3 regions of the Paenibacillus sp. YPG26 genome follow, and region 1 is predicted to be linked to each of the others. Evidence: riboswitches for the same ligand, from Rfam matches in the RefSeq annotation. Region 1 holds a riboswitch; each other region holds the start of a gene.
The links. A riboswitch is a leader RNA that binds a small molecule or an ion and turns the genes downstream of it on or off. The one in region 1 is predicted to bind thiamine pyrophosphate.
Positions count from the first base shown of each region.

Region 2: linked by a shared signal. The riboswitch ahead of LDO05_RS02435 (ABC transporter substrate-binding protein) and the one ahead of thiC (phosphomethylpyrimidine synthase ThiC) in region 1 are both predicted to bind thiamine pyrophosphate.
Region 3: linked by a shared signal. The riboswitch ahead of LDO05_RS17785 (ABC transporter ATP-binding protein) and the one ahead of thiC (phosphomethylpyrimidine synthase ThiC) in region 1 are both predicted to bind thiamine pyrophosphate.

Region 1 covers NZ_CP084530.1:369,979-380,359, reverse strand. The annotation lists gene LDO05_RS01755 (M4 family metallopeptidase) at 1-1,398, opposite strand, end outside; gene thiC (phosphomethylpyrimidine synthase ThiC) at 1,734-3,503, opposite strand; TPP riboswitch at 3,609-3,719, opposite strand; gene LDO05_RS01745 (UvrD-helicase domain-containing protein) at 3,957-6,305, shown strand; gene LDO05_RS01740 (transposase) at 6,651-6,986, shown strand; gene LDO05_RS01735 (IS3 family transposase) at 6,917-7,801, shown strand; gene LDO05_RS01730 (hypothetical protein) at 8,052-8,786, opposite strand; partial or broken gene LDO05_RS01725 (beta-ketoacyl-[acyl-carrier-protein] synthase II) at 9,589-10,002, opposite strand; gene LDO05_RS01720 (hypothetical protein) at 9,978-10,127, opposite strand.
Region 2 covers NZ_CP084530.1:544,703-555,083, reverse strand. The annotation lists gene LDO05_RS02475 (aldo/keto reductase) at 1-621, opposite strand, end outside; gene LDO05_RS02470 (ABC transporter permease) at 643-1,596, opposite strand; gene LDO05_RS02465 (sugar ABC transporter ATP-binding protein) at 1,640-3,124, opposite strand; gene LDO05_RS02460 (sugar ABC transporter substrate-binding protein) at 3,121-4,305, opposite strand; gene LDO05_RS02455 (VOC family protein) at 4,520-4,906, shown strand; gene LDO05_RS02450 (cold-shock protein) at 5,017-5,250, opposite strand; gene LDO05_RS02445 (cold-shock protein) at 5,335-5,535, opposite strand; gene LDO05_RS02440 (pyridoxamine 5'-phosphate oxidase family protein) at 5,832-6,257, opposite strand; TPP riboswitch at 6,384-6,495, shown strand; gene LDO05_RS02435 (ABC transporter substrate-binding protein) at 6,645-7,691, shown strand; gene LDO05_RS02430 (thiamine-binding protein) at 7,746-8,039, shown strand; gene LDO05_RS02425 (ABC transporter permease) at 8,036-8,800, shown strand; gene LDO05_RS02420 (ABC transporter ATP-binding protein) at 8,813-9,649, shown strand; gene LDO05_RS02415 (TatD family hydrolase) at 9,639-10,381, shown strand, end outside.
Region 3 covers NZ_CP084530.1:3,747,064-3,757,444, forward strand. The annotation lists gene LDO05_RS17745 (undecaprenyl-diphosphate phosphatase) at 1-448, opposite strand, end outside; gene LDO05_RS17750 (transporter) at 835-1,116, shown strand; gene LDO05_RS17755 (DUF2524 domain-containing protein) at 1,194-1,376, shown strand; gene LDO05_RS17760 (winged helix-turn-helix transcriptional regulator) at 1,491-1,856, opposite strand; gene LDO05_RS17765 (MFS transporter) at 1,983-3,197, shown strand; gene LDO05_RS17770 (hypothetical protein) at 3,329-3,625, opposite strand; gene LDO05_RS17775 (hypothetical protein) at 3,644-3,781, opposite strand; gene LDO05_RS17780 (ferritin-like domain-containing protein) at 3,922-4,392, shown strand; TPP riboswitch at 4,485-4,586, shown strand; gene LDO05_RS17785 (ABC transporter ATP-binding protein) at 4,693-5,550, shown strand; gene LDO05_RS17790 (ABC transporter permease) at 5,547-6,359, shown strand; gene LDO05_RS17795 (ABC transporter substrate-binding protein) at 6,401-7,426, shown strand; gene thiM (hydroxyethylthiazole kinase) at 7,488-8,279, shown strand; gene thiD (bifunctional hydroxymethylpyrimidine kinase/phosphomethylpyrimidine kinase) at 8,341-9,165, shown strand; gene thiE (thiamine phosphate synthase) at 9,152-9,835, shown strand; gene LDO05_RS17815 (GyrI-like domain-containing protein) at 9,850-10,332, opposite strand; gene LDO05_RS17820 (helix-turn-helix transcriptional regulator) at 10,367-10,381, opposite strand, start outside.

The DNA of each region.
Region 1 (10,381 bases):
ATTTCTCAAGGCCCGGCGATCCTGCCTTAAGTCTTCACCAATTAACCACCACTTGGTATCGGCCGAATCATAGTTGGATTCAATTAAGGCGCCGAACAGATCGGAGAAGGACTCATTCAGCGCGCCCGATTGATTCTGATACTCCAGATTCGCAGACTTTTCGTTCACGCCATGCGTGATTTCGTGCGCTACAACGTCCAGTCCGCAGGACAAGCAGTCAAATCCGCCTCTGGAAGATCCGCTTCCATCCCCGTACAGCATGTAGCCTCCGAACCAGGCAGCATTATCCCAGGCTCCGCCTTGATTGGTCGCACTCCAGAGATCCGGGATGTGAACAATGGAGCGGATGGGGCTGCCTTGGGCATCAACGCTGTTTCTCCCAAGCTTGGTATAGTAATAGTCATAGACCTTGCCTGCATTGAAATGAGCATCAACCGCCTGGCGATCCGAGAAGGCTGTTGAGGAGCTTTCGATATTTTCATAGTAGATTTTACCGAAGCTATCCGTCCCGCCATAGCCATAGGTGAATACACCACGGTCGGTATCTGTGTACATCTGCCACATCGGCTTGGTGATATCGAGCAGCTGGTATTTACCGGAAGACGGTTCTTTATAAATATTTAACGATTTGGAATCGCCGTTATATCCTGTGCTGACCCCTGTCGTCATATTGGACGGATTCAGGCTTCTTGCCTGATAGGAAGTGCTGTATTCATCCATAATAGAGCCGTTTCCGGCATCGACATAGGCTGTCCATTTACCAGGATGGGGCTTGAGATAGGTCACATTAACCTCGTAGGCGAGCCTGTACCCCTGATCTCCGGGATAGATGATCAGCTTGGCTGTAGGCCCGGGGGCACGAAGCACCTGCTGACCGGCATCAGCGGAATCCCAGCTGATCTCCGTTCCTTCCTGGTCCTCGATCCACTGTTTGAGAATATTCACAGCTTGACTTGCGCTGATGGAAGCTGTGAGCTGATCGGGCATAACCGCTTTCTCCGGTTCAGTCCGGCTTGCAACCTCCTGAACCTGCTTGTTCTCGTCAAGGTGAACCCGCATATATTTGCCATATACCGGAATCCCTTGATACTGCTGTTGATATAGAAGATGGGTCTGATCAATTTTATCCTGCTTCTTATCAATAAGCTTCAGATTCGTCTGCGGATCTGTTAACCCGGTGATCTCCTTATTCTCCTTCAAGAAATTCAGTACCGAGCTGTCGCTTGCCAGACTGGGTGACGTGATATCTTTGTAAAAGCGGGATTTGTCCTCAGTCTGCTGCCCTTCACCCGAACTAGGCTGTACGGCAATCTGTTCCTCTCCGGCAAATGCCTGGACAGTGCCCATTCCCCAAGCTCCATTCGTAATACAGACTGCGGACAGGATCACCATCAACATTCTGGTCAGTTTGTTACTCTTCAAGACCGCGCTACCTCCCCGTTCCTTGCGATATTGTAATAGACTACTATCTCGGGTCAACCTGACGGACGAACTAGAAGCTCGAACTCTCCTTACTCTATTTCAATCCAGTACTAGTAGAATGAACCAGAAAAATCCTCAACTTTATCTAATTTCCGCCAACACGGAATGGACTAGAGTCTATGTATCTATTATATCGAATATGAAATTGTTTTTTGTAGATTATTCGACATAAATAACTATTTTTCGACACAATTAAATAGAAAAGCCCTGAGGGTCGTCTAGACGCCTTCGGGCTTTTCCAGGGGTTCATACTATTTATAGATTACGCTGCCCGTCTCCTTGAACTCCCTCGACTTGGCTTCGAGCCCCTCCTGGATTGCTTCTTCGCTATCCAGGCCCTTCTCCTTGGCGTATTGGCGGATATCCTGCGTAATCCGCATGCTGCAGAATTTCGGGCCGCACATGGAGCAGAAATGGGCCGTCTTGGCTCCCTCCGCGGGAAGAGTCTCATCATGGTACTCCATGGCCCGCTCCGGATCGAGCGAGAGGTGGAACTGATCTCTCCAGCGGAACTCGAACCTCGCCTTGGAGAGCGCATTGTCACGATCCTGCGCACCGGGATGGCCTTTGGCCAGGTCAGCGGCGTGGGCAGCTATTTTGTAAGTGACGACTCCCTCTCTTACATCTTCTTTATTCGGCAGACCGAGGTGCTCCTTCGGGGTCACATAACAGAGCATCGCCGTACCGAACCAACCGATCATAGCGGCGCCTATGGCTGAAGTAATATGATCATAACCCGGCGCAATATCGGTCGTCAGCGGTCCGAGCGTGTAGAACGGCGCCTCATCGCAGATATCCAGCTGTTTATCCATATTCTCCTTGATCAGGTGCATCGGCACATGGCCCGGTCCTTCGATCATCACCTGCACATCATGCTTCCAGGCAATCTTAGTGAGTTCCCCGAGCGTCTCCAGCTCCGCGAACTGGGCTTCATCGTTCGCATCCGCAATGCTGCCCGGGCGGAGACCATCGCCAAGCGAGAAGGCGATATCATACGCCTTCATAATCTCGCAGATTTCCTCAAAATGCGTATACAGGAAGTTCTCCTGATGATGAGCCAGGCACCAGGCCGCCATAATCGAGCCGCCCCGGGAGACGATGCCCGTCAGACGCTTCGCCGTAAGCGGAACATAACGCAGCAGCACTCCGGCATGAATGGTGAAGTAATCCACTCCCTGCTCGGCCTGCTCAATGAGCGTATCGCGGTAGACTTCCCAGCTCAGGTCCTCGGCTTTGCCATTCACCTTCTCCAAGGCCTGGTAGATCGGAACCGTTCCAATCGGAACAGGAGAGTTGCGGACAATCCACTCCCGGGTGGTGTGAATGTTCTTGCCTGTGGACAGGTCCATAATCGTATCCGCGCCCCAGCGGGTGGCCCAGGTCATCTTCTCCACTTCCTCTTCAATGGAAGAGCCTACGGCCGAGTTGCCAATATTGGCATTAATCTTGACCAGGAAATTCCGGCCGATAATCATCGGCTCGCTCTCCGGGTGATTGATATTGCTGGGAATAATAGCTCTGCCGCGCGCCACTTCATCACGCACGAACTCGGCTGGCACATTCTCGCGAATCGCAATGAATTCCATCTCCGGGGTGATGATCCCCTTCCGTGCGTAATGCATCTGGGTCACATTATGACCCGGCTTCGCCCGCAGCGGACGTCTGCCTGAATGCGGGAACTGCTGCGTATTGGCCCTTGGATCATCGGTCAGATAGCCGTTATCCTCCGGCTTGATCTCTCTTCCTTCATACTCCTCCACGTCCCCACGCTCCATAATCCAGGCGCGGCGGTTCTCAGGGAGCCCCTTCGTAATATCGGTCTGCGCCGCGGCATCGGAATACAGGCCGCTCGTATCGTACACACGGACCGGCGCATTCTCTTGACTGCCATAGCTGTCGGAAGTGGGGCTGAGCGCAATCTCGCGCATCGGCACACGAATATCCGGCCGTGAGCCTTCCACATATACCTTGCGGCTGCCCGGCAGGGCGGAAGTCTGAAGCTGAATCGTCTCTTTGGTCATAACAAAAAAAGCCTCCTCTGTGAGTTATCCGAGAAAGGCCGAGCGTGTAAATGGACATAACAAGACCTCTTAGCAGACACTAAAAAGGGTCTCTTGAAGCAGACAGACTTCGTCCATTTCAATTCCTCCGCTGGCATTACCCAGATCAGGTATAACGGTCGATAGTGGAATTCCTATCCTCTCAGCCCAAAACCTTGAGCTCCCGCTTGATATGCAGTTGTCGGTATAGAAGTTGAACTATAAGCAGTTCACAAGTTCAACTTCTATACTATCTTAACTTAACCCTGCTAGATTTACAATCGCAGACTATAAATGATTAATTTTCCAGCATTCAGGCGGCTAAACTCTGCTTTGGCACACTTCCCAGTGCTCTACTTATTGTATGTTTGGAAGAATAGAGGTATGCTAATAAGCTGATAAAAATATATGTACGAATAAATGAAGGTGAGTTTGATGGGAGAATCCATTTTCAATAAAATACCCGCGGGCGCGGCCCGGCAGCACGTTCCCGAAGCCAGGGTGGCCGCTGCCAGGACCAGCCGCGAGATTGTCGGCGGAGGCGATCCGGATGCCGGTTATTTCCGTACGCTGGAAGCCAGCGGTATTCTGCTGAATGCGTCGCAGATTGCAGCGGTGCGCCATTTCAAGGGACCGCTGCTGACCCTGGCCGGGGCCGGTTCCGGCAAAACCTCCGTCCTGATCTGCCGCACCGGTTATCTGCTGTCGGTAAGACGTGTCGATCCGCGGGAAATTCTGCTGCTGACTTTCTCCAGCAAGGCCGCCCAGGAGATGCGCGACCGGATTGCCGTTCTGCCGGGCATTCATCCGCACGATGTCCGTCTCCTGCAGGCGCGGACATTCCACTCCTTCTTCCTGCAGCTGATTCGCAGGCAGGGCAATGAGCTGGAGATCTGGAGCGAGACCCGCAGACAGCACATTCTGCTCAAGCAGATTATGCGGGAAATGGGTCTTCAGGATGCTTATCAGCCGGAGACACTGCTGTCCATGCTTTCCTCCTACAAGACCAATCTGGTAGATCTCCCCGATATGCCTGAAGACAGTGTGACCGAGCGGGAGACCAAACGCATTCTACTGCAGTATGAGCAGTGGAAGCTCGATCACGAGAAGATGGACTTCGATGATGTCCTGATCCTGGCCTACCGGCTGCTGAAGGGGAGTCCCTCCCTGCTGCGCACCATTCAGGACCGCTTCCGTTATATTATGGTGGATGAGTTCCAGGACACGAACCATCTGCAGTATGAGCTGGTCAAGTTGATCGCCGCCCCGCAGGATCATCTCATGGTGGTTGGCGATGATGATCAGACCATCTATTCATTTAACGGGGCGCGCAGCGAGTATATTTTGGAATTCGAGAAGACTTACCCGAAGGCCAAAGTCATTACGCTTACTATTAACTACCGCTCCGGGACACGGATTGTCGGTCTTGGCAATGAAGTAATCCGGCACAACAAGCACCGCAGAAGCAAGACACTGGAGGCGGTTAGATCAGGAGCTTCGGGGCCGATGTACACGCGCCCGCTCTCCAGTGACGAAGAAGCGCGGCTGGCTCTCGACCGCATTGAGCATGAGGTTCGGGCCGGCAGACGGAATTATGGGGACTACGCCGTGCTCTACCGGGCAACCAGCAACAACCGGGCCATTCTGGAGCAGCTCATGATCCGGGAGATTCCATATATTGAATATGGAGATGGTCAGCTCCTCTATGAGAATGCCCTAGTACTCCCGCTTGTGGACCACCTAAGACTGGGCCTCAACCGGCGGGATTTCACCGCGATGGAGAGCGTGCTCCCAACGCTCTATATCAACCGGGAACGGGGCATGTCCCATATTGTCCAGCAGGAATCGATTCGGGCCAAGAAAGGCCCGCTGGTTCATCTGCTGACCTTGTCCGGGCTTAAGGACTTCCAGCTGGCCAAGATCCAGGACCGGCTTGAGCTGATCCGCACGCTCTCCGGGATGAGACCAGCGGCGGCCATCGCCCGGATGAGAGAGAAATTCTACAATGCTTATGTCGAGGCGGATGAACGGAAGCTGCTGACCCAGCACAAGGAAATGATTAAGGAGATGCTGGATGAACTGGAAGCTTCTGCAGATCGCTTCGATACAGTAGTAGGCTTCCTTGGATTCATCAGCGATGTGATCCAGAAGAGCCGGGAGCAGAGCAGCGACAAATCCCGGGAACAGGGGAACCGTGTAGCCCTGATGACCATCCACCGGTCCAAAGGGCTTGAGTTCCCGGTTGTGATGCTGATCGGCGCCATCGAAGGCAGCCTGCCGCACAGCTCGGCGATCGAAGCCGACCGCATGAAGGACACCGCCTATTCCGAAGTGGGCGGTGCCTCCAAGGGGACAGCCGCCCTGGAAGAAGAGCGGCGGCTTGCCTACGTCGCGATCACCCGCGCCAAGGAGGAGCTGATCATCAGCTCCCCCGCAAGGTACCGCGGCAAGAAAGCGGCCGTCTCGCGCTTTCTGCTCTCGGCCTTCGGCGGCGATGCAGCCGAAGGCGCGGCCACCCCTTCGAGCGCTTCGCGCGCTCGAAGGGAAGTGGCTGCGGGCGTGGCTTACGCCCGCAGCGGGAGCCGCGCTGCGGACGGGCGAAGCGCCCGCAGCGGCGGTGCAGCGGCGGCGACGCGCACGGAGAGCGTCGCCGCCTGGCTGTGCCAAGGTCCAGGCTGTATCGCCTGGACCCGGGTTACGGCGAGGGACCATGGCCTCGCCGCGAAGGTCTGCCCCCTGTGCGGGAAGCCCATGCACAGGGGCCGCAAGGACGTGCCGGTCTAATTGCGGCACGTCCTTGCTTGTCTTGCCGGAAGGCTGCGCCGCTTCCGGCCCCCTTCTTTAGACCAACATATACTAAGCAGCCTCTCGAGCGTGACATAAGATTGTCCGAGATTCTGAAGTGTTAGTGCTAACTGTGAAATTATGATTCTACCTCAGCCTTTGCATCCGTCAGATTCATTTCAGATACACTGTGATATTGCACGGATTCAAACTAAAAATTGATCTGTTAAATCTTTACTAAAGTACTAATAAATAACCCCCTAATAAGGTGTTGAAGTGCACCCCTTAGAATAGACATTGGAAAAACCCCTGGTTATTCCGATGAATTCTAAGGGGTGCATTTTTATGGCGATTAAAGGACAGAAACTCAAACAGTATTCGGAAGAATTAAAGTTAGAGGCGATTCGGCTTCACGTTGAGGAGAAATGGACATATCGGGAAATCAACGAACATCTGGGCATTCAGGACAAAGATCGAATGAAGCGGTGGATGCGAAAATACCGGGAACTAGGTGAGTATGGCCTGTTAGATCAGCGGGGAAGGCGGAAAGAATATATCGATCAAGACCGGTATGTCCAAAAGCTCAAGCGGGAGAATGACATGTTAAAAAAGTGCTTGGAAATCTGGATGCAGGAGGCAAGGAAGAACGCTTTAAGCTCATCGAGAAAGCGGCAACTCTAGGGAAAATTGCAGACTTATGCCAACTCTTTGGCGTCTCCAAAAGCGGTTACTATGCCTATTTGAAGCGAAAGGGAAACGACCGCGACGCCGAAGCCAAACAACAAATCCGTAAAGTCTACAAGCGTTACGAAGGAAAATACGGGTACCGCCAGCTCCAATTGTTCTTGTGGAAGGATGACGGCATTTGGATGAACCACAAGAAGGTATTGCGTCTTATGCAAAAACTCGGCATTCAGGCCAGTATTCGCCGTAAACGCCGGGTAAGCCCTGCGTACCAAACTGGGGAACGAGTAGCAGAGAACTTACTGAAGCGAGACTTTACAGCGGAAAAACCAAACCAGAAATGGGTGACGGATGTGACCCAATACCGTGTAGGTGAACGCTGGCTGTATCTTTCAGCAATAAAAGATCTGTTCAACAACGAAATTGTTGCCTACCAGCTGAGCGAACGTAACGACAATGAGTTGGTTCTACAGACGTTTGCCAAAGCATTTGCCAAGCAAAAAGACGTGACCGGATTGGTCGTTCACAGCGACCAGGGATTCCAGTACACGTCTCATGCTTACCACGACATGCTGCCAAAGGTTGGCGCCCAAATCAGCATGTCACGCCGGGGCAATTGTCTAGACAACGCCTCTATGGAGAGCTTCTTCTCGCATCTCAAAACGGAAGGACTCTATCCTTATGATATCCGAAAAATGGCTGAGGCACAAAGAAGAATCGAGAAATACATACGATTTTACAACCGAAGACGACCACAGCGTAAATTAGATAAACTGACGCCGGTAGACTACCGACGCCAGTTTGCAGCCTAGGTGTTTTTTTAATGTCTACTAAATGGGGTCTTGACCAGTGTCAGATAGAGAGCTATTTAGGCCGCTCTCTACACAAGTTGGATTATTGAGTTGGAACTTATTTAAAGTATCATCTATAAGAGCTTTAATTTAAGCAATTCAAAAGGAAAAAACCGAATCCACAAAATCGAATCCGGTTTTAAGGGTATCTATTCAATTTTGCGTCTCTTAAAGTTACTGAGCGTCTTATGAGGCGCGTATAGTAAATTTATCAAGCAAAAAAGTTTACTAACTCAAGACTCCAAGTATCACCAAATCCAGATAATGTGGCCGATGTAGTTACGCCAACTTTTGGCGCTAATTGACCAGTTGCTGTTGGTAGTACAGCTTTCCATGACGTTGGTGATGTATATTCAAACGTGGAACCAGTGGGATACTTAGTTTCGCTAACCTGAGTTAAACCACCACCCTCTGGAACTCCATATACTCCATAAATAACCTTTTTATTAGTTACTGAAATGCCCGAAGCGTATACTCCCCATCCACCACTAACCCCTGCCGACTTCCAGTATTTCACTCCGTGACTATCATAAACATAAGTAACGTAAATTGTTGATTCTGCTTTTACCGAAGAAGTTTTGTCCCATCCACTGTTATACTTTGAGGCACTATAACTTGCTAGAGTTGTTAGAGCGTAAGTAGAAATGATATTGTCATTTGTTGTGTCCTGCTCTTCAGTCAATAATTGTGCCGTCTTATATTGTGTAACATATAGTAGCTTTTTTTTAGAAGAAGAAGTAATTTCCTTTGTACTTACCTGCTCTTCAAGAGGGAGATCAGAAATGTTGTTTTTTGCTCTATTAATCAATTCTGTTTGGTCCTTAATTTCAGTATTCTTCTTTAACAGTTTAAGATGAGTATCCGGAGGAGCTGCATTCACCACTGGAACAACTAATAAAAGTGCAATAAACGATGAAAAGAACAAACTAAAGATACGTTTAGACATACAATAACCTCCTAATTAGTATTATTTTACCACAAATTTACCTTACTACTATTATTCAAACATGTCTAATAAAACTTATCTATTTAGTCGGTTTTAAACCCAAAAAAAGTATTGACTATGGAAAAACCAAATAGGACTGGAATAAGAATACTACTTTCGTTGTTATAAACCATTACAATATCTATTCCTAATAAATTAGGTAATCCCAAGTAAAATATTAGAAATGGATAAGCGGTAAATATAAAACTTATAATAAGTATAACGAGCTGAAATGAATTGAATATAATTTTTTTGGGTATCCCCCTATACAATGAAAAGTAAATACCGATAATGATGTTAGCTATTCCCAATGACCAAAATTTGTATGAAGCGTTAAATGTTTCATCAGATTTAGTATTGAAGTATTGCAAAGATTGGCTTGCTAAATATAAAATTAATATAAACCCAATAGTCCAAAAAAAGAAATATGCATATCGTTTGGTCATTAAAACACCTCCAAGTTTAAATCTAATTAACCCATACTCCTTTCGTTTTTTTGAAAATTTTAACACGGTTTGATTTTATTGTATACATGATTATTTCTATGGAGCAAATTAGTCGATCAGATAAAACTATACATAGGCAGTGTTGAAATTAGACAGTCAGAATCAGAGAAGCAGATGCTGATTTCTCGCTAAAGATATCATTGAACTTGATTACGCTAAAAAGAAGTGAGGGTACTTATAATCCCTCGCTTCTCTTTATGTTCTTATAAGAGTAGATGAAGGGAGCTTAATCCATTAGTTACGCCCCATCCCTACTCTCATTCACCCGCATACTTCTTCAGCACAATCACCGTATGCCCGCCGAAACCAAAGAAATTCGACAATCCTACCTCAAACGTGCCCGTCCGGGCGGTATTCGACACATAGTCAAGGTCGCAGCCCTCACCCGGCTGATCTAGATTGATTGTCGGGGTATGATGCCTTCCCGCAGACTTTGTACGAGGGCAATGGCTTCGGCCCCACCGGCAGCTCCGAACATGTGTCCCAGCATGGATTTGTTAGCCGTGACCGGAACACGGTGCGCCGCCTCGCCCAGCAGTTCTTGATCGCCATCGTCTCCGCCAGGTCGCCCATCTCCGTACTGGTGGCGTGGGCGCTGATCATGTCGATATCCTGCGGGGTGGACCCGCTGACTTGACGGCGCTCTTCATCGCCAGGTAACCTCGCAACCCTGCTCACCTGTCTCCATTTGTTTGCGGCGAGGGACCATGGCCTCGCCGCGAAGGCCTGCCCCTTGTGCGGGAAGCCCATGCACAGGGGCCGCAAGGACATGCCGGTCTGACCGCGGCACGTCCACGCTTGCCTAGCCGGAAGGCTGCGCCGCTTCCGGCACCCGGTGCCCATAATGCTGCAGACCATTTGCTCGCCCGAGAACTGGCGATGTCCACGAAATAACGCATGTAGGCATGGCTATCCGCTGTTCAACCAACGTAACAGGGCTGGCTGAATTATGGTTAGTAGACCTTAGGAACTGGATTATGGTTTGGAGACCTTGACCTTAGGAATAAGTTGAGGACTTTGTGTACCGCCAGGGTAGACGTCATTCACCCT
Region 2 (10,381 bases), 170 kb from region 1:
CAAAGGGCTGTAGGGGATGAATCCAATCCCCTTCTCTGCCGCGTAAGGGAGAGGCCCTTGCTCCACATCTCTCTGAAGGATGTTATACAGAGATTGCAGTGACACCACGGGGGATATGGCCGCCGCTTTGGTCAGCTGTTCCACTGAGAAGTTGGACACACCGATATAGCGGATCTTACCCTGCTGAGCCAGCTGGTTCAGTGTATCAAAGGTCTCTTCAAACGGGGTAGCCCCCGACGGATCCGGCCAATGCACCTGATATAAGTCAATATAGTCCGTCTGCAGCCGGCGCAGACTATCCTCGACTTCACGAACAATATTCTCTCTGGATACATCATTCCGGATGCTCCCCGCATCGTCCCAGGTCAGACCAAATTTGGTTGCCAGTATGACCTTGTCTCTAATGGGCTTCAATGTCCGCCCCACAATTTGCTCCGATTCCCCGAACCCGTACACAGGTGCGGTATCGAAGAAGTTCACACCCAGTTCATGCGCCCTATGAATCGCGCGTTCAATCTGGTTATCCGATACATCGCCCCAGCCGGCCTTCCCGGCAGCCCAGGCTCCGAATCCGATGACAGACGTATGCAGATCACTCTTTCCAAGCCTTCTTGTCTCCATCTCGATCCCTCCCAATCCAGGTTATTGTCTATCCTTGCGTAAGAATGAGAATGCCAGCGCCAAGACAAGAATAGAACCTTTAACAATGTCTTGAGCGAAGTAAGGCACATTCATCATCGTAAGACCATTTAGCAGTACACCGATCAGAATTGAACCGAGCAGTGTACCTACCACGTGCGGCCGTTTCTCTCCGAACAAGGCGTAGCCGATATAAGCGGCAGCTACCGCATCCATCAGCAGCGGGGCCCCTGCTGAGACCTGTCCGGTACCAATGCGGCTGGCCAGCACAATCCCGCCGATTGCGGCGAACAGGCCGCTGATCACATAGGCAAGAACCCGGTAACGGTTGACCGGAATTCCGAACAGATTAGCGGCCTCGGGATTCCCGCCTACCATGTACATATGACGTCCTAACGTTGTCTTTTCCAGAAACAGATAAGCAATCAGCACGAAGATCAGCATGAGGATAACTGCTACCGGAATACCCAAGACCTCGCCTTGTCCGATGAACAGGAACGAGGGTATGAACTTGCCCGTCTGTTCCCCCTCCGCTCCCGGCATTCCCTCGTAGATGGAATAACCTTTGGTATAGGTCATCTGGATCCCGTTCACGATATACATCACCGCTAGAGTTGCCAGCAGATCGGGAAGTTTGATTTTCACTACGAGCAGGGCATTGAACAGGCCAACGAGCACTCCGCACAACAGGGGAATTAACAGGGTGACAAGCAGTTCCTGACGGTGAAGAATCAGTGCCGATGCCGCGGCAATCGTTGCCAGGCTGGTTGTGGAACCCACGGAGACATCAAATCCGTCTACGACCAGACTGAAAGTAACGCCCAGGGCAAGGAACGTCGTTATCGAGATTGCTTTAAGGATATCCTTCAGATTATTGTAGGTTAGAAAGTGATCGTTCACGATAGAGAAGAACGCGATGACCCCGATAATAGTAATGACAGCCCCATAACGAAAAATATACCCGGTAACCGGATTAACAGCCCTAACGGGCCGTAGTACTTTAACTGTGCTCAACTGCCTTGGCCTCCTTGTCTGCTGCAAGCAGCAGCTCATCCATCGTAGTATCGAACGGGTCATACTCACCCTGGATCTGCCTGTCTGCCAGAATCAGAATTCGATCAGAGATCCGCAGCGCCTCGTCCGGTTCTGCCGTAAAATATAGAATCGATGTTCCCTGGTTGGCCAGGGATTCGATCATTTGGAATATTGCCTCTCTTGCGGCAACATCAATCCCTTTCATAGGCTCATCGAATATAACCAGATCCCTCTTGGCTGCGAACCACTTCGCGATGGCTACCTTCTGCTGGTTGCCTCCACTCAGCTGTCCGGCCAAATGAGAAGGAGAGCTGGGACGAATCGTGAACGACGCTATCAAATCCCGGCTGTACCTCAGTTCCCGGGACTTCGAGATCAGGCCTCTAAAGGATAAAGCCAGATGAGTCCTTATATCCTCTCTCTTCCATATTCCATGGCGCCCCCGCTCCTCGGGCACGAAGGCGATTCCATTGCTTACAGCCTCGGAAGTGCTGCCGATACGGCGCTCCTCGCCCATAAGGCCGGCTTTATAGCTGCCCCGTACGCCGAACAGCTTCTCCGCGAGTTCCGTCTTCCCGCTTCCGAGCAGACCAAATACGGTCAGGATCTCTCCTTCTCTGATCTGAAGATTGATTCCCGGATGACCCTCATCCAGGCGAAGCTCTCTTACTTCGAACTTAATCGGCGCGGCTTCGCCGCTAGGTCTTGCCCGTCGGTCAATGATCGACTCTCCCCCTGTCATCGCTTCAACCACTTCTTCTGGTGTTGTCTCCCGGGAAGGAAGCTGCAGTACCGTCTTCCCTCCCCGAAGGACCGTAATAACATCAGCTAATGAGAACACCTCATGCAGCTTGTGCGAGATGAGTACAATCCCAATCCCCTGTTCCTGCAGCTGACGAACCACCTGGTAGAACCGCTCAGCCTCTTTCCGGTCAAATGCCGCCGTAGGTTCATCAAGCAGCAAGTATTTCGCCTGATTACTTACCGCGCGAACAATCGATAACATCTGCTTCTCATAGAGAGACAACCGGCTTACTGGCTGATCAACATCTATAACAAGGCCGTACTCCTTAAGCAGCTCTGCTGCCCTCTGCCTGTTCAATCTCTTGCGGAACAAGAATGCCCGTTCACTCCTTAAGAGGGATACGGTCAGATTCTCATGAACAGACAGCTGCGGGACTAGGCCCCGATCCACTTCCTGGGTAAGGAACACCACACCTTTGGAGACCGCATCTGATGGCCCCTCCAAGACAACCCGCTCGCCGTTAATTTCAACCGTCCCTTCAAGCGGAGAATACAGGCCTGCTGCAATATGCATCAGAGTGCTTTTGCCTGCTCCATTCATGCCAAGCAATGCATGCACTTCTCCGGGATGGACCGCGAGGTCAGCCTCCTGGAGAACGGGTCCGCCGCCGAAGTCATGCGAAATTCCGTGAAGCTTCAGCGTCATTTCGCTGAGCCTTTCTCCAGCTCGGCCATCCACGGAGAGCGGGCTTCGTCTGATTTGCCCCAGCCCGGGACATATTTATCCAGATCGGTGAACGATATTTTCTCTTTGGGAAGCACAGTACGGTCAATAAGATGCGGCTCAATAGACACATCCTCCGGCACCTGCTCACCGGCAATTTTCTGATAAGCAAGCCGGGCTTGAACCTTACCTACATCTCCCGGGTTAGTAGCGGAAGCCGCCTGCCACGGGCTGTTCGGATCTTGGAATAGAGGGAGCTCTTCGTCAGTCAAATCAATTCCGTACACTTTAATATCCGTGCGACCAGCCTGCTTCAGGGCTTGAAGCGCACCACGGGTGAATTCGTTCCAGTTCGAATAGATTGCATCCAGGTCTCCGGGATTCGGATATTTCTTCAGCAGTGCCTCGACCTGAGCCTGGGTATCCAAAGAAGTATTCGATGTGACACTTCCGAACCGGGCGACTTCCTTAATGTTCGGATACCGCTTCTTGAAAGCGTCAATGATGACTTGACGGCGCTCCATAGGCAGATAACCAGCTACCCACAGTACAGCAATATCCCCCTTGCCATTCAGATCACCCGCGAGCTTCTTAAGCGACTGCCAGGCCAGCAAGTAATCGTCCTGATTAATTGCAGATACACCAGGCAGATTAAGATCACTGTCATAGGCCACTACCGGGATACCCGCAGCCAGTGCCTTTTTCACCGCAGGCTCCAGAGCCTGGGCTGTTCCGTTATTAACAAGAATCGCATCCACCTTCTCGTTGATGGCAGCTTCAATATTGGAAGCCATCTTGGCAAGGTCATTCGCAGAATCATAGATTTTCAATTCACCGCCAAATGCATCAACTTGCTCCTGGACTCCCTTATTGTAAGAATTGAAGAACGATCCAGACGTAATCCGTGTAACAAGTGCAATGCGCACAGGCTTGTTCAGCTTCTCGGGAAGCTCCGCGCTCCCTGCTGTGGCTCCGGTAGTTCCTGTTGTCTGCTCTGCATTAGTCTTATTCTCTCCACCGGCAGCAGGCGCAGCTGCTGAGTTGTTCTTGTCGCTCGTATTGGCCTGAACATCCGCCTTCTGATTGGAGCCGGATTGTTCATTGGTGCATGCCGACACGAATAGTACAACCGTGATCAGCATTAAGCTAAGCCATTTTTTCATATAAATTCCCCCAATTCATTGATTTCGGCTATCTCATATACAAGTAAACCAAGCAACTTAACCGGAATTTATCTTATGGTAAAACTAACCACACCGCCTGTCAATACATATATTTCATCCCATTTAGAATTAATTGCATTAATCCTACTTGACAAGTTGGTTTTATACTCGCATAATCGTTATAAATTTATGATTGAGAAGGAGCATGGTACATATGACACAGCGGAAAGTTGATCACGTCGGGATAGTAGTTCGGGATATTGATGCTTCGATCCGGTTCTATACGGAAATTCTGGGATTTGAGCTAAAGGGGACTCTTCTGCATTCCAACGGGATTTTCAAGCTGGCCTTCCTTGGATTCGGGGGCAGCAACGAAACGGAGATTGAACTGATCCAAGGTTACAGCGATACGCTGCCTTCGGAAGCGACTGTGCATCACTTTGCTATTACAGTTCCGGATATCGAGGAAGAATTCCGGCGTATTAAATCCTTCGATCAGGTTCAATTCATTGACTCGGAGATTACCACACTGCCTAACGGATACCGTTACTTCTTCATCTATGGACCTGAGAAGGAATGGATTGAGCTGTTCCAGCGTTAGACGCATGGATTGGTCCGGAACCAGGCCGAGCGGGTCTGTTCACCACTATAAAAGGCCCCCGTATTGAATACGGAGGCCTTGATGTGGTATGAGACTTACGGATATCAAGCTTACTGATCGATCTGAACACCCTTCTTGAGCGACTTCATATCGGCATTGTTGTTAACAAGCAAGGGAAGCATCTTTGAACTCTTCTCCATCTCAGAAGAACATAGAGGGCAAGCAGGAGTGTAGTCAAACGCAAAATTATCCCTCATCCATCCGTTGCAACTGTCATTGGTGCAGGACCAAATCGGCGTGATCTCCTCAGGAACTTCTTCTAACGTTTTCTTTCGATAATTCATGATTATCCTCCTTCTGTTCCAACCTCTAAATAAAAAAAGAAAAAACTGCCCCTAACGCACACGTTAAGGGCAGTATGGTTCGCGTTACAGTTTTACAACGTTCTCGGCTTGCGGTCCGCGGTTGCCTTGAACAACGTTGAATTGTACGCGCTGTCCTTCGTCAAGCGTCTTGAAGCCTTCGCCAGTGATTGCGCTGAAATGCACGAATACATCGTTGCCGCCTTCAACTTCGATGAAGCCAAAGCCTTTCTCAGCGTTGAACCATTTAACTGTTCCTGTTTCCATTTGGGGTAGCCTCCCTAAAAGTGAAAAAAATTAATATGCTCCTTTTTTCCATAAAAAAAATTCACACATTGAAAAAAGTTCCAGGTTGTAAGTGACACTCTTTTCAATATGAGAATATCCCCCAAGAGTCAATTAACTTTATTATAATCTTATTTCCAGCAAAAAGCAAATACTAACCGGAACCAAGTGGATAAAATGGAAGAAAAAAGTAAGCGCTGCAATACGTCTCTTCACTAGCCTCGGCACGCCCAGAAAACCCGGAACAAGCTGTCCCGGGTATCGTTATTAACTTTGAATTATGAGGCGGTCCAGACCTGACGGTCAGAGCCCTGGGGTACGAATTCGATACGCGAAGGCACCAGCTTGATGACTACATAGTCCGGATCATCCGGTCCGTCCAGATACTTCTTGAACTCATCCTTCCAGACCTTGGACTTGAGGCTGTCCTCACTGCTGATGGTTGCCTCGCCCTCAATCTCAACAATATCCCCCGTTCCTCCCTGCTCATATCCTAGCAGCAGCGCTGCCTTGGGGTTGTTCTGTAGCTCTTCCACCTTATGCGTCTTGCGGTCGGTAGCCAGGTATATAGTCAGTCCCTCATGGTAAATAGCCATGTAACGCACCTTGGGGCCACCGTTCTCAACGGTTCCGAAGGAACCAAACTTATTATCCTTCAGGGCTTGTTCAATCTGCGATTCCAAATGCTGACGATCCATGCTCATTGCTCCCTTCCTATTTCAAAATGGCGCTCACCGTTAGTGTACCCATAGGCGGGCAAGATGAACCGTTGACGCGACCCTTTACTGGACAAGGTCCGGGGGTGGGACTATAATACTTCTAGTAATAACTTCAAAGACCCGGGGAGCTGGAATTAGGCCGGCTGAGAGTGCATCCCCAAGATGCTAACCCGTAGACCTGATCTGGATAATGCCAGCGTAGGAACGGGAAATGTTTGGTGAATCCAATCTTTCATGCGCATGAAGGCGTCCTGTCCAGGACGCCTTTTTCTATTGCATTACATCATCTATATGGATAGTCCATTCCATATAACAGCTCGGGTTAACGGTCAGGAGCAAGGTAGAATTTCTAGGAAGAAGGGGCGAATACTAATGAAAAAGAGAATATGGAGTCTGCTTCTGCTCAGCTGTGTTGTTGTACTTGCAGCGGCGGGCTGCGGAGCTCCAAAGCAAGCGGACAGCGGCAGCGCCGCAACCGGTACCACATCAACTCCCGCTGCCGAGAAGACGAAGGAGCTGAAGGAGATCAAGGTCGTGCTCGACTGGACTCCGAATACGAATCACACCGGCCTTTTTGCCGCCAAAGAGCTTGGGTACTATAAGGATGCTGGACTGAACGTGGATATTATTCAGCCCGGAAGCGGATCGGCTGATTCCATGATTGCTTCGGGTGCCGCCCAGTTCGGTGTCAGCTATCAGGAGAGCATTACTCAAGGCCGCACACAGAACGTGCCGCTGGTATCCCTGGCGGCCGTGATTCAGCACAACACCTCGGGCTTTGCAGCCCCGGTTGACCGCAAGATCAAATCTCCCAAAGACTTCGAAGGGAAGAAATATGGCGGCTGGGGATCCCCTGTGGAAGAAGCGGTAATGAAATCGATCATGGAGCTCCAGGGTGCTGACGTCTCCAAAGTTACCAATATCAATATCGGTAATGCCGATTATTTCACAGCTGTGAAGCGGGATATTGACTTCGCCTGGATCTATTATGGGTGGACCGGAATCGAGGCACAGCTTCGCGGACAACCGCTGGATATGCTCTACGTCAAGGACTACTCAGACAAGCTTGACTATTACACACCAGTCATCGCTTCCAGTGAGAAGCTCATCGCGAGCGACCCGGAAATGGTCAAAGCCTTCATGGACGCAACCTCCAAAGGTTATGAGTATGCCATCGACCATCCGGAAGAGGCAGCCAAGATTCTGCTTAAGGCTGCACCGGACCTGGACGAGAAGCTGGTTGTGGCCAGCCAGAAGTGGCTAAGCCCCCGGTACAAGGATGATGCCCGACGTTGGGGAGAACAGAAAGAATCCGTATGGAAGAATTACTCTGATTGGATGTATGAACGCAAGCTGCTGGATAAGCCTCTGGACGCAAGCAAGGCATTCTCCAATGATTATCTGCCTGAAGCCAAGTAAGGCAGACAACCAGATCAAGCACCTATCCAATCCATATAGGAAGGAAGATCAACCATGGCCAACACCCTGCTAAGTATACAGATTATTCCGAAGACCCCGGGCGGTGAGGATGTGATTCCTTACGTCGACAGGGCCATTGAGGTTATTCAGGCTTCCGGTGTGAAGCATCAAGTGAACGCCCTTGAGACAACGATGGAAGGGGAACTGAGCGAGCTCCTGGATATTGTGAAGAAGATGAATGAAGCGGTGATAGAGTTCGGCAGTCCAAGCATTATTTCGCAGATCAAGATTCTGTACACACCCGAAGGTGCGAGTATGGATAAGCTGACGGAGAAATACCGTCCATGAGATCCTGGTTCAAAATAGTATGGCCGCCCCTAGTGGCGGTCATCTTGTTTATTCTCGCCTGGCAGATTGGAACCTCGTTATTCGTTACTGATAAATGGCTGCTTCCGAGTCCCGCCGATATTGGAAGGGAAGCGGCAGCCAATCCGGCCAATCTATGGGACAAGACCCTCGCCACTCTTCAGCTCACTTTGCTTGGACTCGTCATTGGCCTTGCCGTAGGACTTATCATTGCAATTACACTTCATTTCATACCTATCTTGAAGTCAGCTCTGTATCCGCTGATTATTCTGAGTCAGAACATCCCCACAATCGCGCTGGCTCCTCTGCTGGTCGTCTGGTTCGGCTTTGATCTGACGCCCAAGCTTATTATTATCACGCTCGTCTGCTTCTTCCCGGTCGCGGTTGCAACCCTGGATGGACTATCGCGGACCGATCATGTGATGCTCAACTATATGCGAATGATCGGGGCCAGTAGAGGGCAGATCTTCAGGAAGCTCGAGCTTCCCTATGCGCTTCCTTCCATCCTCTCCGGAGTTAAGATCGCCTCCACCTACAGCGTTATGGGAGCCATTATTGCGGAATGGATGGGAAGCGGGAGCGGCATCGGCCAGTATATGCTGATGCAGAAATCCTCATTTCGAACGGACCGGATCTTTGTTGCCATTATGATTATTGTAGTCATGAGTCTGCTGCTGTTCACACTTATTGTGCTCCTGGAGAAATGGTTAATCCGTTATAAGCCTGAACAGAAGAATAAATAAGGAGGGAAGATTATGGACAAGTCAACAACGGATGAACCGGGGTCCTCTATTCCAGTTCCTGCACTCGAGGTTCGTGGCCTTAGCAAGAGCTTCCGGGACAAGCGTCAGAGCCTGCCGGTGCTGAAGGACATCTCGCTATCGGTTGCGCAAGGTGAGTTCGTGTCCATCGTTGGCCCGTCAGGCAGCGGCAAGAGTACCTTGTTCCACCTGATCGGCGGTCTGACCGAGCCGGATCAGGGCCAAATTCTGCTGCAAGGCCAGGATATCACCGGGCAGAAGGGACATATCAGTTATGTTCCCCAGCAGCCGGCTTTATTCCCTTGGCGGACAATTGAAGATAATGTGATTCTGGCGATGGAAGTAGACGGTGTAACGGTTAAGGAGGCCCGGGCGGAGGCTAGAGAATGGCTGCTTCGCGCAGGACTTGGTGGATTCGAGAGCTCCTATCCGCACAAGCTGTCCGGCGGCATGCAGCAGCGCGCCTCCTTCCTTCGCGGACTGCTGGGCAGACAGGAAGTGATGTGCCTGGATGAACCCTTCAGCGCACTTGATGCGCTGACCCGGAGCGACATGCAGCATTGGCTGTTGAATATCTGGGAAGAGAATAAGCGCTCGGTGCTGTTCATTACTCACAGTATTGAGGAAGCTCTGCTGCTGTCGGATACGGTATATCTGTTCTCGAGCCGTCCGGCTGCGGTGCTGCATAAGGTTAACGTTCCTTTTCCAAGGCCGCGCCGGGACGAGATTACAGAGAGCCCTTCCTTCCTCGCCCTGAAGCGGGAGCTGACGCAGTACATGCGGGAGGAACAGAAGAAAATGCTTGAAGGGAGCCGCTCCTATGCTGAATAAAATAATCGACGCCCATATTCACCTCGATCTCTATGATGAGCACATCCGCACCAAGCTGCTTGGTGAGCTTGCAGCCAGCGGTGTGGAGTCCTTAGTTGCCGTCTCGATGAACCTGGAATCCTCGCAGCAGAATCAGAAGCTGGCCATGCAATACCCGGGCATCGTCCGGCCTGCTTACGGGTTTCACCCCGAGCAGGAACTACCGTCTGAACACGACGTGGACAAGCTGATACAGTGGATCGAGCAGCATGCAGATCAGATGGCGGCTGTCGGCGAGATCGGTCTCCCCTATTACTCCCGGCTAGAGACCACGGAACGCGGTGAAGCTTGGGACAATGCCCCTTATCTTCACCTGTTGGACAGACTGCTCGCTCTGGCCGCCCGTCTGGATAAGCCCGTCGTTCTGCACGCCGTCTATGAAGATGCGGATCTCGTCTGCGACCTGCTGGAGAAGCACCGGATTACCCGGGCGCATTTCCACTGGTTCAAGGGAGCGCCGCACACGATTAAGCGTATGGCCAGCCAGGGCTATTATATTTCCTTCACCCCCGACCTGCTGTATGAGCCGGAGATCAGAGAGCTGGCAGAGCGTTATCCGAAGCATCTTGTGATGGCAGAGACCGATGGACCTTGGCCATTTGAAGGACTTTTCAAGGGTCAAGTGACCCACCCGCGGATGGTGAGAGACGTCATCGCGGCTTACGGGGCGATTCACGGAATCACACCCCAGCA
Region 3 (10,381 bases), 590 kb from region 1:
ACACGGTCTTCGGCTCACGAGGTCCGAACCGGTCAGCCACAATCATCAGAATCGCTCCAAGCACGAGCCCGATAACCACTGTCTCGGTGGAGAATAAATAGGTATCGATCAGATCATCCAATAGCAAATACAGCACTCCGGCAGGGATCAAGGCCACAATAACTTGTCCAAGATTCAGGCGCGGCCCGCTGGTTGACTGTCCCGGAATTTTCTTCAGCCCCAGCAGATTCAGGAACCGTTCCCGCATAAGCACGACAACCGCAAGGATGGAGCCAAGCTGAATGACAATCTTGAACGTTATGGCTGCCTCGGGCGAGAACATCTTCTTCGTCTGGAACAGGAAATCATCCACAATAATCATATGACCTGTAGAGGATACAGGTGCAAATTCAGTTACACCCTCAACTAACCCCAGAATCAAGGCCACAAATGCTTCCCACAAATTCAAGCTATTTCACACTCCTAATTATAGATAATGACAGTGTACAACTTCGGAAGGGCAGCTTTCAAATTTATATTGCGCAGAGTTACACGAAAGAGCACCTTGTTCCTCACCAATCATGCAGTCTATAGTTCAATATCTGTCCTAAAACACCCGGTTGATAGAGCAGAACAGTGAACAACTTGCCTCAGACCCAGGCATCAGCCCAGCCCAAACCCGGTCCTTCCGCATACATTGCATTAGCCTACAATTTAGAAGGAGTGAATGAAATTATGGGATTTAATCCACCCCCAGGACCGTTTAACCCTCAGCAGAATCCACAGGGATCACAGGGGCCATTCGGGCCCCAAGGTCCATTCAGTCCAGGACCGCCGGGACCGGGAGGGCCTGGAATGCCGCCATTTCCTCAGGGTCCAGGAGCTCACCAGCCTCCCGCATCACCTCCGCCTTCCTTTATCCCTCAGCAGCAGGTATCCGCGTATGCGGTAGACCCGGGATCGATTGCCGGTTGTCTGTTCCGGTTCACTTACATTTGGCAGACCAACCGGGATCAATACTGGTTCTATCCGATCTTTGTCGGACGCACCTCCGTATCAGGCTATAGATTCTTCGGGGGACGCTGGAATTATTACGGCGTTGATCTGCGAAAAATCAGTTCATTTACCTGCTACTAATAATCCGGGCACGAATAAGTACAGCGAAATTCTCCATAATAGGGAGGTAATCTTAAGACCCGAATGGAGGATTCGCCATGATTGACAATCTGGAGAGCAGCTATAACTGTGCTAGTGCGGGAGACGATCTGCATCAGCTCAAGCAGGAGCTTGCTTCCTTACGCGCCCAAGGGATACAGACCGAGGAACAGCAGGAGAACATCAATCGGCTGGAGAACCAGATTTCGTTCATCTTGAACAAATGCGGGATTAACCATTGATCTGATCTGTGATGCTCCTTAGCTATGCAAGCAAGCCCTCCTTCATCTAAGGGTGAAGTGAGGGCTTTTTTTCCTGATGGGAAGCTCCCGTTGCCATTACAGTATGGATCTGGTTCATTTATTCAAAATACTGTCCTTAAGCATGACAGACTTATCTCCGTATTCCTTGATAATATGCCTCTCTCCCCAAGAACATAGGGAATCAAGAATTTCCTTCAAGCTCCAGCCATACTCTGTGAGTTCATATTCAACTCTAGGGGGAACCTCATTATAGCTGATCCGATTCACAATACCGTCGTCCACCAGCTCTTTAAGCTGCTGGGTCAGCATTTTCTGGGTAATGCCCGGCATAAGTGCCTTTAGCTCACTGGTCCGTCTCTTGCCATGCGTCAGGTGGCACAGAATTACACATTTCCATTTCCCTCCGATAACCTCAAGGGTCGCTTCAATCGAAATATTATATTTCTTGCCGGCTTCCATCCATTATTCCTCCAATAGTTACTTTTTGGTGACTATATCACTTGAAAGTACGTACTATTCATTCTGAATCAGTTCATACATAATAACATTTGCCGGTTGGCGATTACTATACTAGGAGTGGATGGAATGTCTTTAGATAAAAAAAGAAGCACGTTCGCGCTTCTGGCGCTGGCTATTAGCGCTTTTGCCATTGGAACGACAGAGTTCATCAGCATAGGACTGCTGCCTCTGATCGCGGATAACCTGCATATTCCGGTCACCCTTGCCGGGTTGACCGTTACCCTATACGCTCTCGGAGTCACCTTCGGCGCGCCTGTATTGACCTCTCTGACCTCGGGCGTACCGCGCAAGACGCTGCTGATGTGGATTATGCTTGTCTTTATTGCAGGCAACAGCCTGGCTGCGGTCTCGGGCAGTATCGCTCTGCTCCTTACCGGACGCGTGATCTCTGCCCTTGCCCACGGGGTATTTATGTCGATCGGCTCTACAATCGCGGCTGACCTTGTGCCGGAGAACCGCAGAGCAAGTGCGATCTCGATCATGTTCTCAGGTCTTACCATTGCCACCGTCACCGGAGTGCCCCTGGGAACCTGGATCGGGCAGCAGCTCGGATGGCGGGCCGCGTTCGTGGCCATCGCCGCTGTCGGTATTATAGCCTTCATCGCCAATATGATCCTTGTTCCGGCAGGGCTTCGCAAAGGAACCCGGACACCGGCAAGAGAGCAGCTGAAGCTGATCACCAATGGCCGGTTGCTGCTCTCCTTCGCGATCACAGCACTTGGCTATGGCGGGACATTTGTTGTGTTCACTTACCTGTCCCCACTGCTTCATGACATCACCGGCTTCAAGGAAGGAACCGTAGCCTTCCTGCTGCTGCTCTACGGCATTGCGATTGCCGTAGGCAACGTGATCGGCGGTAAAGCGGCGAACCGGAATCCGGTCTCTGCCCTGTTCTACATGTTCGCCGCCCAAGCCCTGATCTTGTTCATACTAATGTTCACAGCGCCCTTCAAGGCTGCGGGCCTCATCTCGGTGCTCTTCATGGGACTGTTCGCCTTCATGAATGTGCCTGGTCTGCAGATCTTCGTCCTGACGCTGGCTGAACGGTATGCGCCTAAGGCGGTAGATGTCGCCTCCGCGCTAAATATAGCTGCTTTCAACGCAGGCATAGCGCTCGGAGCTTATCTTGGCGGCATCGTGACCGAAAAGCTCGGGCTGATTCACACCACTTGGGTCGGAGCCTTAATGGTGCTGGCCGCGGTGCTGCTGACAGGCTGGAGCCGTGAACTGGAACGAAGCGGCCATCCGGCGGTACAAGCCGTACCCGAGCCTGGCCGCTGACCCGGCAAGCAGACTCAAGCCCCTCCGCACAGGTCCATCAGCGGAGGGGCTATTTGTATCACAAGAAGACCGGACACTCCTGGCATGGCGCTGGCAGCAGCTTGTACGGCCCTATTGCCCTGATCCTTGGATCAACTGTTCATACGGGCAAAGGCTTCCATCAGATCAGCCACACTCATATCCCCAAGCTCTTCTGCTATCCGGTCCGCCTTTGTCTTCCTTCTAATAGAACCTGTCAGTACAATCTCAATATTCTGGTCTTTGTCCAGCAGGATGGAGTTGACCTTAAGCACATTGGTAAGCAAGCCTACAACCACTGCGATCTGCCCGGGGGAAAGTTTGGCGGGGGGAGTGCTCTTCTTTTTCCCGTTACTGCCGTTGCCGTTGCCATTCTTGGTCCCATTTCCACCGTTACCGTTGCTCCTCACGGGCCTCTCCCCCAAAGTTCACACTATAATCGTATCCCCAGTGTCTACGCCACTGTCTGCGCCACCCTCTTCCGCACCGAGTCCTAGAGCGAAGGAGGCAAATATAACAGCCATGACAATTGCAGTTATCAGTATCTTACTGTTCTCTTCATCCATATGCGGGCCACCTTATATTTGAATCTATCCTACTCCATCATATGACAGCACCTTCAGGAGGTGCACCCCTCCGCCCAGAAGTGAATACACTACAGCACAACGTATATAACTTTTTTTGAATGAGGCGGTGTTCTTTGATTATGTATTTCCAACCTTATGTAATTCCTCACCCTGCGGCTTTTCGTTCCGTGTCTTACTATCGCAATAGCGACCTTGTAATCAAGCTTGTCGGGGAGTCGATTCAAGGTGAACGAAATGATGAACTGTTCTATGACGCCCTTATTAAAATGGCCCCTACCCAGCAAGAGAAGGATGTTATTGCCGGTATACGTAATGACGAAAGAAAGCACCGGAACATGTTCCGAACCCTGTATACCCGGTTAACGGGAATGGCTCCTGCTGGAGGCGGGAATGAACAGGCAGAGGCACTGCCCGCCACTTATCTGGAGGGAATTGAGAAGGCGCTTATGGGGGAGTTAAAAGCATTTGAGAAATACCGCGCCATCTATCTGAATATCGACCCTGCGTACCGGGACTGGATATTCGAGATCATGACGGATGAAATCAAACATGCGTCTTATTACAACTGGCTCTATGCCAAGAATAAGTAATAGTAGAGTCGGGTATTTGAGGTTCCTCAAAATTGTGTTATATTAAATCCGTTAATTGTCAATGGACCATGGAACAACCAACCTTATACGTCTGTATTCACTAGGGGAGCCCGCCGGCTGAGACGAAGCAATACTTCGGACCCTTGGAACCTGATCTGGATCATACCAGCGTAGGGAAGTGAAGCGCCTGTGAATTATGATCATAGTTCATGAACTCAGCCGAGCTGTAGGCCCTTCATCCTGTACGGGAATGAAGGGCCTTTTTGGGTTCTCTCCAGCGGAATTCACATGTGCATCCGAATGCTTCGCCCGGTCCTGACGGGACTCATCTTCATATGGGAGGTCTGCCTTATCACGCCAATATTATCACTCGATCATCTGTCTTACTCTTATGAGTCCGCTTCCGCTTCCGGGCAGGTGCCGATCATTGACCATTTGTCCATGAAGGTGGACCGGGGGGAATTCGTATCCATCATCGGTCCAAGCGGCTGTGGCAAAAGCACGCTGTTCAAGCTGATTGCCGGCCTGCTGGAGCCGACCGGCGGTGTCATCAGCTGGGCTGGCGGTGAGGTGTCCAGACGTCTCGGCTTGATCTCCTACATGCCGCAGCAGGACCTGCTGCTTCCCTGGAGAACCGTCAGGGACAACTGCCTGCTGCCATGGGAGCTGAAGAAGCGCCGGGCGAAGCCAGGGAAGCTGAAGAAGCACGGGGCCGATCAAGCCGTGCAGCTTGCCTTCATCATGGACATGCTTGATCGGTTCGGCCTCAGCCGCTGGGCCGATGCCTATCCCCATGAGCTGTCGGGGGGAATGCGGCAGCGGGCGGCCTTCCTTCGGACGCTTGCCGCAGGCGGCGATCTGATGCTGCTCGATGAGCCATTCGGAGCGCTTGATGCATTGACCAAGCGGGAGATGCATCACTGGCTGCTAAGTCTATGGGGGGAACTGCAGCGGACCCTCCTGTTCATCACCCATGATCTGGAGGAAGCCCTCCTGCTGAGCGACCGGATTCTCCTTATGCCGCGCGGGGGCGGTGTCTTGGAGGAGATCATCGTCGATCTGCCCCGTCCCCGTCAGTACGGGGTGCATGCCTCGGCGCGGTTCCTTGAGCTTCGAGTGGAGCTTGAGCGTCGGCTGGCGGGAGTTGCAGGCCGATGACAGCCCTGGTCCATTACCTGCATAAGCTGCTGCGCAGCTACGGCCCGTTCCTGCTGCTGCTCACCTTCATTCTGATTCTATGGGAATGGCTGGTTCGCGGCGGGACCGTTCCTGCCTTTATTGTGCCGGCTCCCAGCTCTATCCTTGCGGCCCTGATCCATAACCGGGAACTGCTGCTCGGTACTCACCTGCCGGTCACCCTGGCCGAATCAGCACTCGGATTCGCCTTGTCTGTCCTGTTCGGAACCTGCCTGGGCACCTGGATGCATCTGTCCCGTACGGTGGAGAGAGCTGTGTATCCTTTTGTCATCATCAGCCAGACTCTGCCGCTTATTGCCTTGTCCCCTATCTTCATCATGTGGTTCGGCTATTCGATCTGGAGCAAGGTCGCCGTGGTTATTCTTACGGCCTTCTTCCCCATCGTGGTGGGCGCTTACGATGGACTTCGAACAGGAGGCCAAGCCTATAGTGAACTGCTGCGCACGATGGGCGCGAACCGGCTCCAGCTGCTGCTGAAGCTGCAGATTCCGCTTGCGCTTCCTTCCTTCTTCTCGGGACTGAAGCTCTCCGTGGTCTATTGTGTCATCGGGGCCACTATTGGAGAATGGCTGGGCGGCAGCAGCGGGCTTGGCTACTACAGCCGCCGAATGGCAGGTAATCTGAAGAGCGATCAGCTATTCGCGGCTGTACTTCTGCTGTCCCTGCTTGGCCTGGCCCTGTTCCTTGCCGTAGCGCTCATGGAGAGGGCTGTTCTCAGCCGGGGCGGCTTCGCTGCAATGACGGGACGCACGCGTAGGAAGAACGTTTAGCGATATCGATTAGAGAAAAAACCGAAAAGAGGTTGTCTTTCATGCATAAATCTATTAAATTCTCCCTTCTGCTGCTCTCCCTTCTGTGGGTGCTTGGCGGATGCAGCTCCAGCTCAGATCCCGGGCAGCAGGAGGTCAAGTCCTCAGCCTCTCCCGAGGCACAGCCGCTGCAAAAACTCAGCATCATGCTGGACTGGTATCCGAACGCGGTGCACTCCTTCTTGTACGCAGCCAAAGAGAAAGGCTATTTCGCCGCTGAAGGCCTGGATGTCGATATTCAAATGCCCGCGGGTACGAATGATTCGCTTAAGCTGACCGCTGCCGGCAAGGTTGACCTGGCGCTCAGCTACCAGCCTCAGGTGCTGCTGGCCCGGGGTGAGCAGATTCCTGTGAAGTCGATCGGAGCCGTGGTCAGGCATCCGCTGAACCACCTGATGGTTGCCGAGAATAGCGGAATCACGCGTCCCAAAGACCTGGCCGGACGCACTGTAGGCTTCTCTTCCATCCCACTCTACGAAGCCATGGTCAAGACCATGGTCAAGCAGGATGGCGGTGATCCGGGTTCCGTGAAGCTGGTCGATGTCGGGTTCGATCTGATTCCAGCCCTGTCCACCGGGCAAGTGAATGGACTCATCGGCGGGTTCATCAACCATGAACAGCTTCTGCTTCAGAAAGAAGGCCACCCCGTAACTTCAATAGACCCAACCCAATATGGGGTGCCGGATTATTATGAGCTGGTGCTTGTCGCAAGTGAGACAGGGCTATCGAACAAGCAGGATGAACTGCGGCGGTTCATGAAGGCTGCGGCAAAAGGCCAGCGCTATGTCAGTGAACACCCGCAGGATGCCCTGAGTCTGTTAATGAAGCACGAGGACAGCACCTCGCCGCTGGATGCGGACATTGAGAGTCAGAGTCTCAATATTCTGCTGCCCCTTATGGACGCAGGAGACAAGGCCTTCGGATATCAGGATCCGGCTTCATGGACCCTGATCGAGAAATGGCTGAAGGACAATGAGCTGCTTAAGCAGTCCGGCGAGATGGCACAGGATGCCTTTGTTAACCTGTAGACGGCGGCCGCGGGAATTGCCCGGTGGTCCGAACCACACCTAACTTTAAGGAGGACTAATCATGAGCTATTTATCCAAAGTACGGGAGCAGAATCCCCTGATCCACAACATTACGAACATTGTCGTGGCCAACTTCTCCGCCAACGGGCTGCTGGCGCTCGGCGCCTCTCCATTCATGGCAGACTCACATGAAGAGGTCGCCGATGTGGCACAGATGGCGGCTGCCGTAGTTCTGAATATCGGCACGCTGAACGAATATGTCATTGAGTCCATGCTGCTGGCCGGCAGATCGGCTAACCGGCATGGTGTGCCTGTAGTGCTGGATCCGGTTGGAGCCGGGGCCACGGCCTACCGCACAGAAGTCACCGCGAGATTAACCGGTGAGATCAAGCTCACCGCCCTCAGAGGCAACGCGGCGGAGGTTGCGAATGTGGTTGGACGCACCTGGACCAGCAAGGGCGTAGATGCGGGCGAAGGGGATGGCGATGTGATCGGCATGGCCGAGGAAGCCGCGGCCAAGCTGGGCTCCATCGTGATTATTACCGGTAGAGACGATGTGATCGCGGACGGGAACAGCACCTACATTGTAAGCAATGGCCACCCGATATTGACCAAGGTCACGGGCACCGGCTGTCTGCTGAGTGCTGTGGTTGGTGCTTTTCTGGCTTCCGGGAGAAGTCAAATTGAGGCCGCCGTCGAAGCCATCTCCTTCTATGGAGTGGCCGCTGAACTTGCTTATGAACGGACGGAAGGTCAAGGGCCGGGCAGCTTCCAGACTGAGCTGCTGAATCAGCTGGCGGTTCTGACCCCGGAGCAGCTCCAGAGCCGCTCCAGAATTGTCCGGCACAGATAAGGAGGAGCCGGCTGACAGCAGCCGTTCCATAACCGAACATCAAGAAGGAGGTCTATAGGATATGAGCATCAAGAAAGCATTGACCATCGCCGGCTCTGACAGCGGCGGCGGGGCGGGGATTCAGGCGGATATCAAGACATTTCAGGAGCTGGGTGTCTTCGGCATGTCCGCCCTTACAGCGGTCACCGCGCAGAACACGCTCGGCGTTCAGGGAGTCTATCCTCTGGAGCCGGATGTGGTAGCACGTCAACTGGACTCCGTTGGCGAGGACCTGCAGCCGGATGCCGTCAAGACGGGCATGCTGTTCAGCCCGGAGATTGTCCGCATTGTGGCGGACAAGGCGCAGCAGTATGAGTGGAAGAATCTTGTGGTTGATCCGGTGATGATTGCCAAAGGCGGCGCTCCTCTTCTACAGCAGGAAGCCGTACGCACTGTAGTACGCTATCTGCTGCCCCTTGCAAGGATAGTCACGCCTAATATTCCCGAGGCCGAGCTGCTCACGGATATGAAGATTGCCACCCTTCAGCAGCGGGAGGAAGCGGCAAGAAGGCTCTTGCAGGCAGGCGCACGTTGTGTGGTTATCAAAGGCGGACATGCCGCAGAATCCGAGCCAGCAGTGGATATTCTATTTGATGGGCATGAATTCACATACCTGGAGAGCCCGCGGATTCCTACACGGCATACGCACGGGACAGGCTGCACCTTCTCGGCTGCGGTTGCGGCAGGGCTGGCACAGGGACATCCAGCCACGGACGCGATTCGGACCGCGAAGCTGTTCATTCAGGCAGCCATTGAGGACGGCCTGCATATCGGCGGGGGTCATGGGCCTACCAATCACTTTGCCTATCAGCGGAGACAGCGGGGTGCGGGCCATGACGGACAATAGCCGGATATCTTCTGCAGCCCTGCGAAGCCTGCTCAAGGTCTATTTCATCATGGGCAGCGTGAACTGCCGCCTGGATCCTTCCGAGGTGCTGACAGAGGCTCTAACCGGAGGAATTACGTTATTTCAATTCAGGGAAAAGGGGAACGGCGCCCTCACGGGGCGCGGCAAGCTCGAACTGGCCCGGAGCCTGATGCAGCTGTGCCGGGCACACGGCGTGCCTTTTATCGTGAATGATGATCTGGAGCTGGCGATCGCTCTGGACGCGGATGGCATTCATGTAGGCCAGGACGATGCTCCTGCCGGCATGATCCGCCGCAGGCTGGGAGCGGGCAAGATCATTGGGGTCTCCGCCCATAACCTGCAGGAAGCGCAGCAGGCCATCCAAGACGGGGCGGATTATCTGGGCGTTGGCCCGGTCTACCCGACCAACTCGAAGGCGGATGCCCAGCCTGTTAGAGGAACACAGTTAATCGAGGAGCTGCGGATGCGTGGGATCGATATCCCCTTGGTCGGCATCGGCGGCATTACGCTCTCCAATGCCGCACCGGTCATTGCCGCAGGGGCGGATGGCATATCACTGATCTCCGCCATAGCACAGGCGGATCAGATCAGCGATACGGCAAGGGGATTCGTGAAGAAGGTCGACGAAGAATTACGCTTACGGGGATAGGAACGGGATCAGGTTTATTTTACAGCGATATAGATCTGAACTACGGCATCCTCAGGATTCATGTTACGCGCGTCATACAGCTCATAATCCCCAGTGTACGCCCGCTGTTCCTCCGCATCCCGGAAGTATGACCAGATCCGGCCCCACGCCTCGGCCACAACCTCGTACACCGGTCCCCGGTTGGTGGTGAACACCTTGTACTTGGACGCAGGCACAACCGCGACCTCCAGTCCGCTGAGGTCCGCGGCTTCACTGCCGTTCAGCTCGTGGCCGATCAGAAGCGTATAGGCGCCGGAAGCATCACTTTCATAATCTGTATACAGGGCATAGATCAAATGGGGCTGTTCTGTGTGAATCCGGTCTGCGATGGCCTCCTTGAAGTAGGCTTCCCACAGCCCCGGGATTTGGCCATTCGGACCGGCCTCCTGGCTGTTGGTCGTTCGGCAGGTGATCCCCGCCAGTCTAAGTTCTGACCCGTTAGTGTATGCTTGACTCATCTCTCATCCTCTTTTCCATTAATATAACTTCATTCTACCTTGGAAAAGT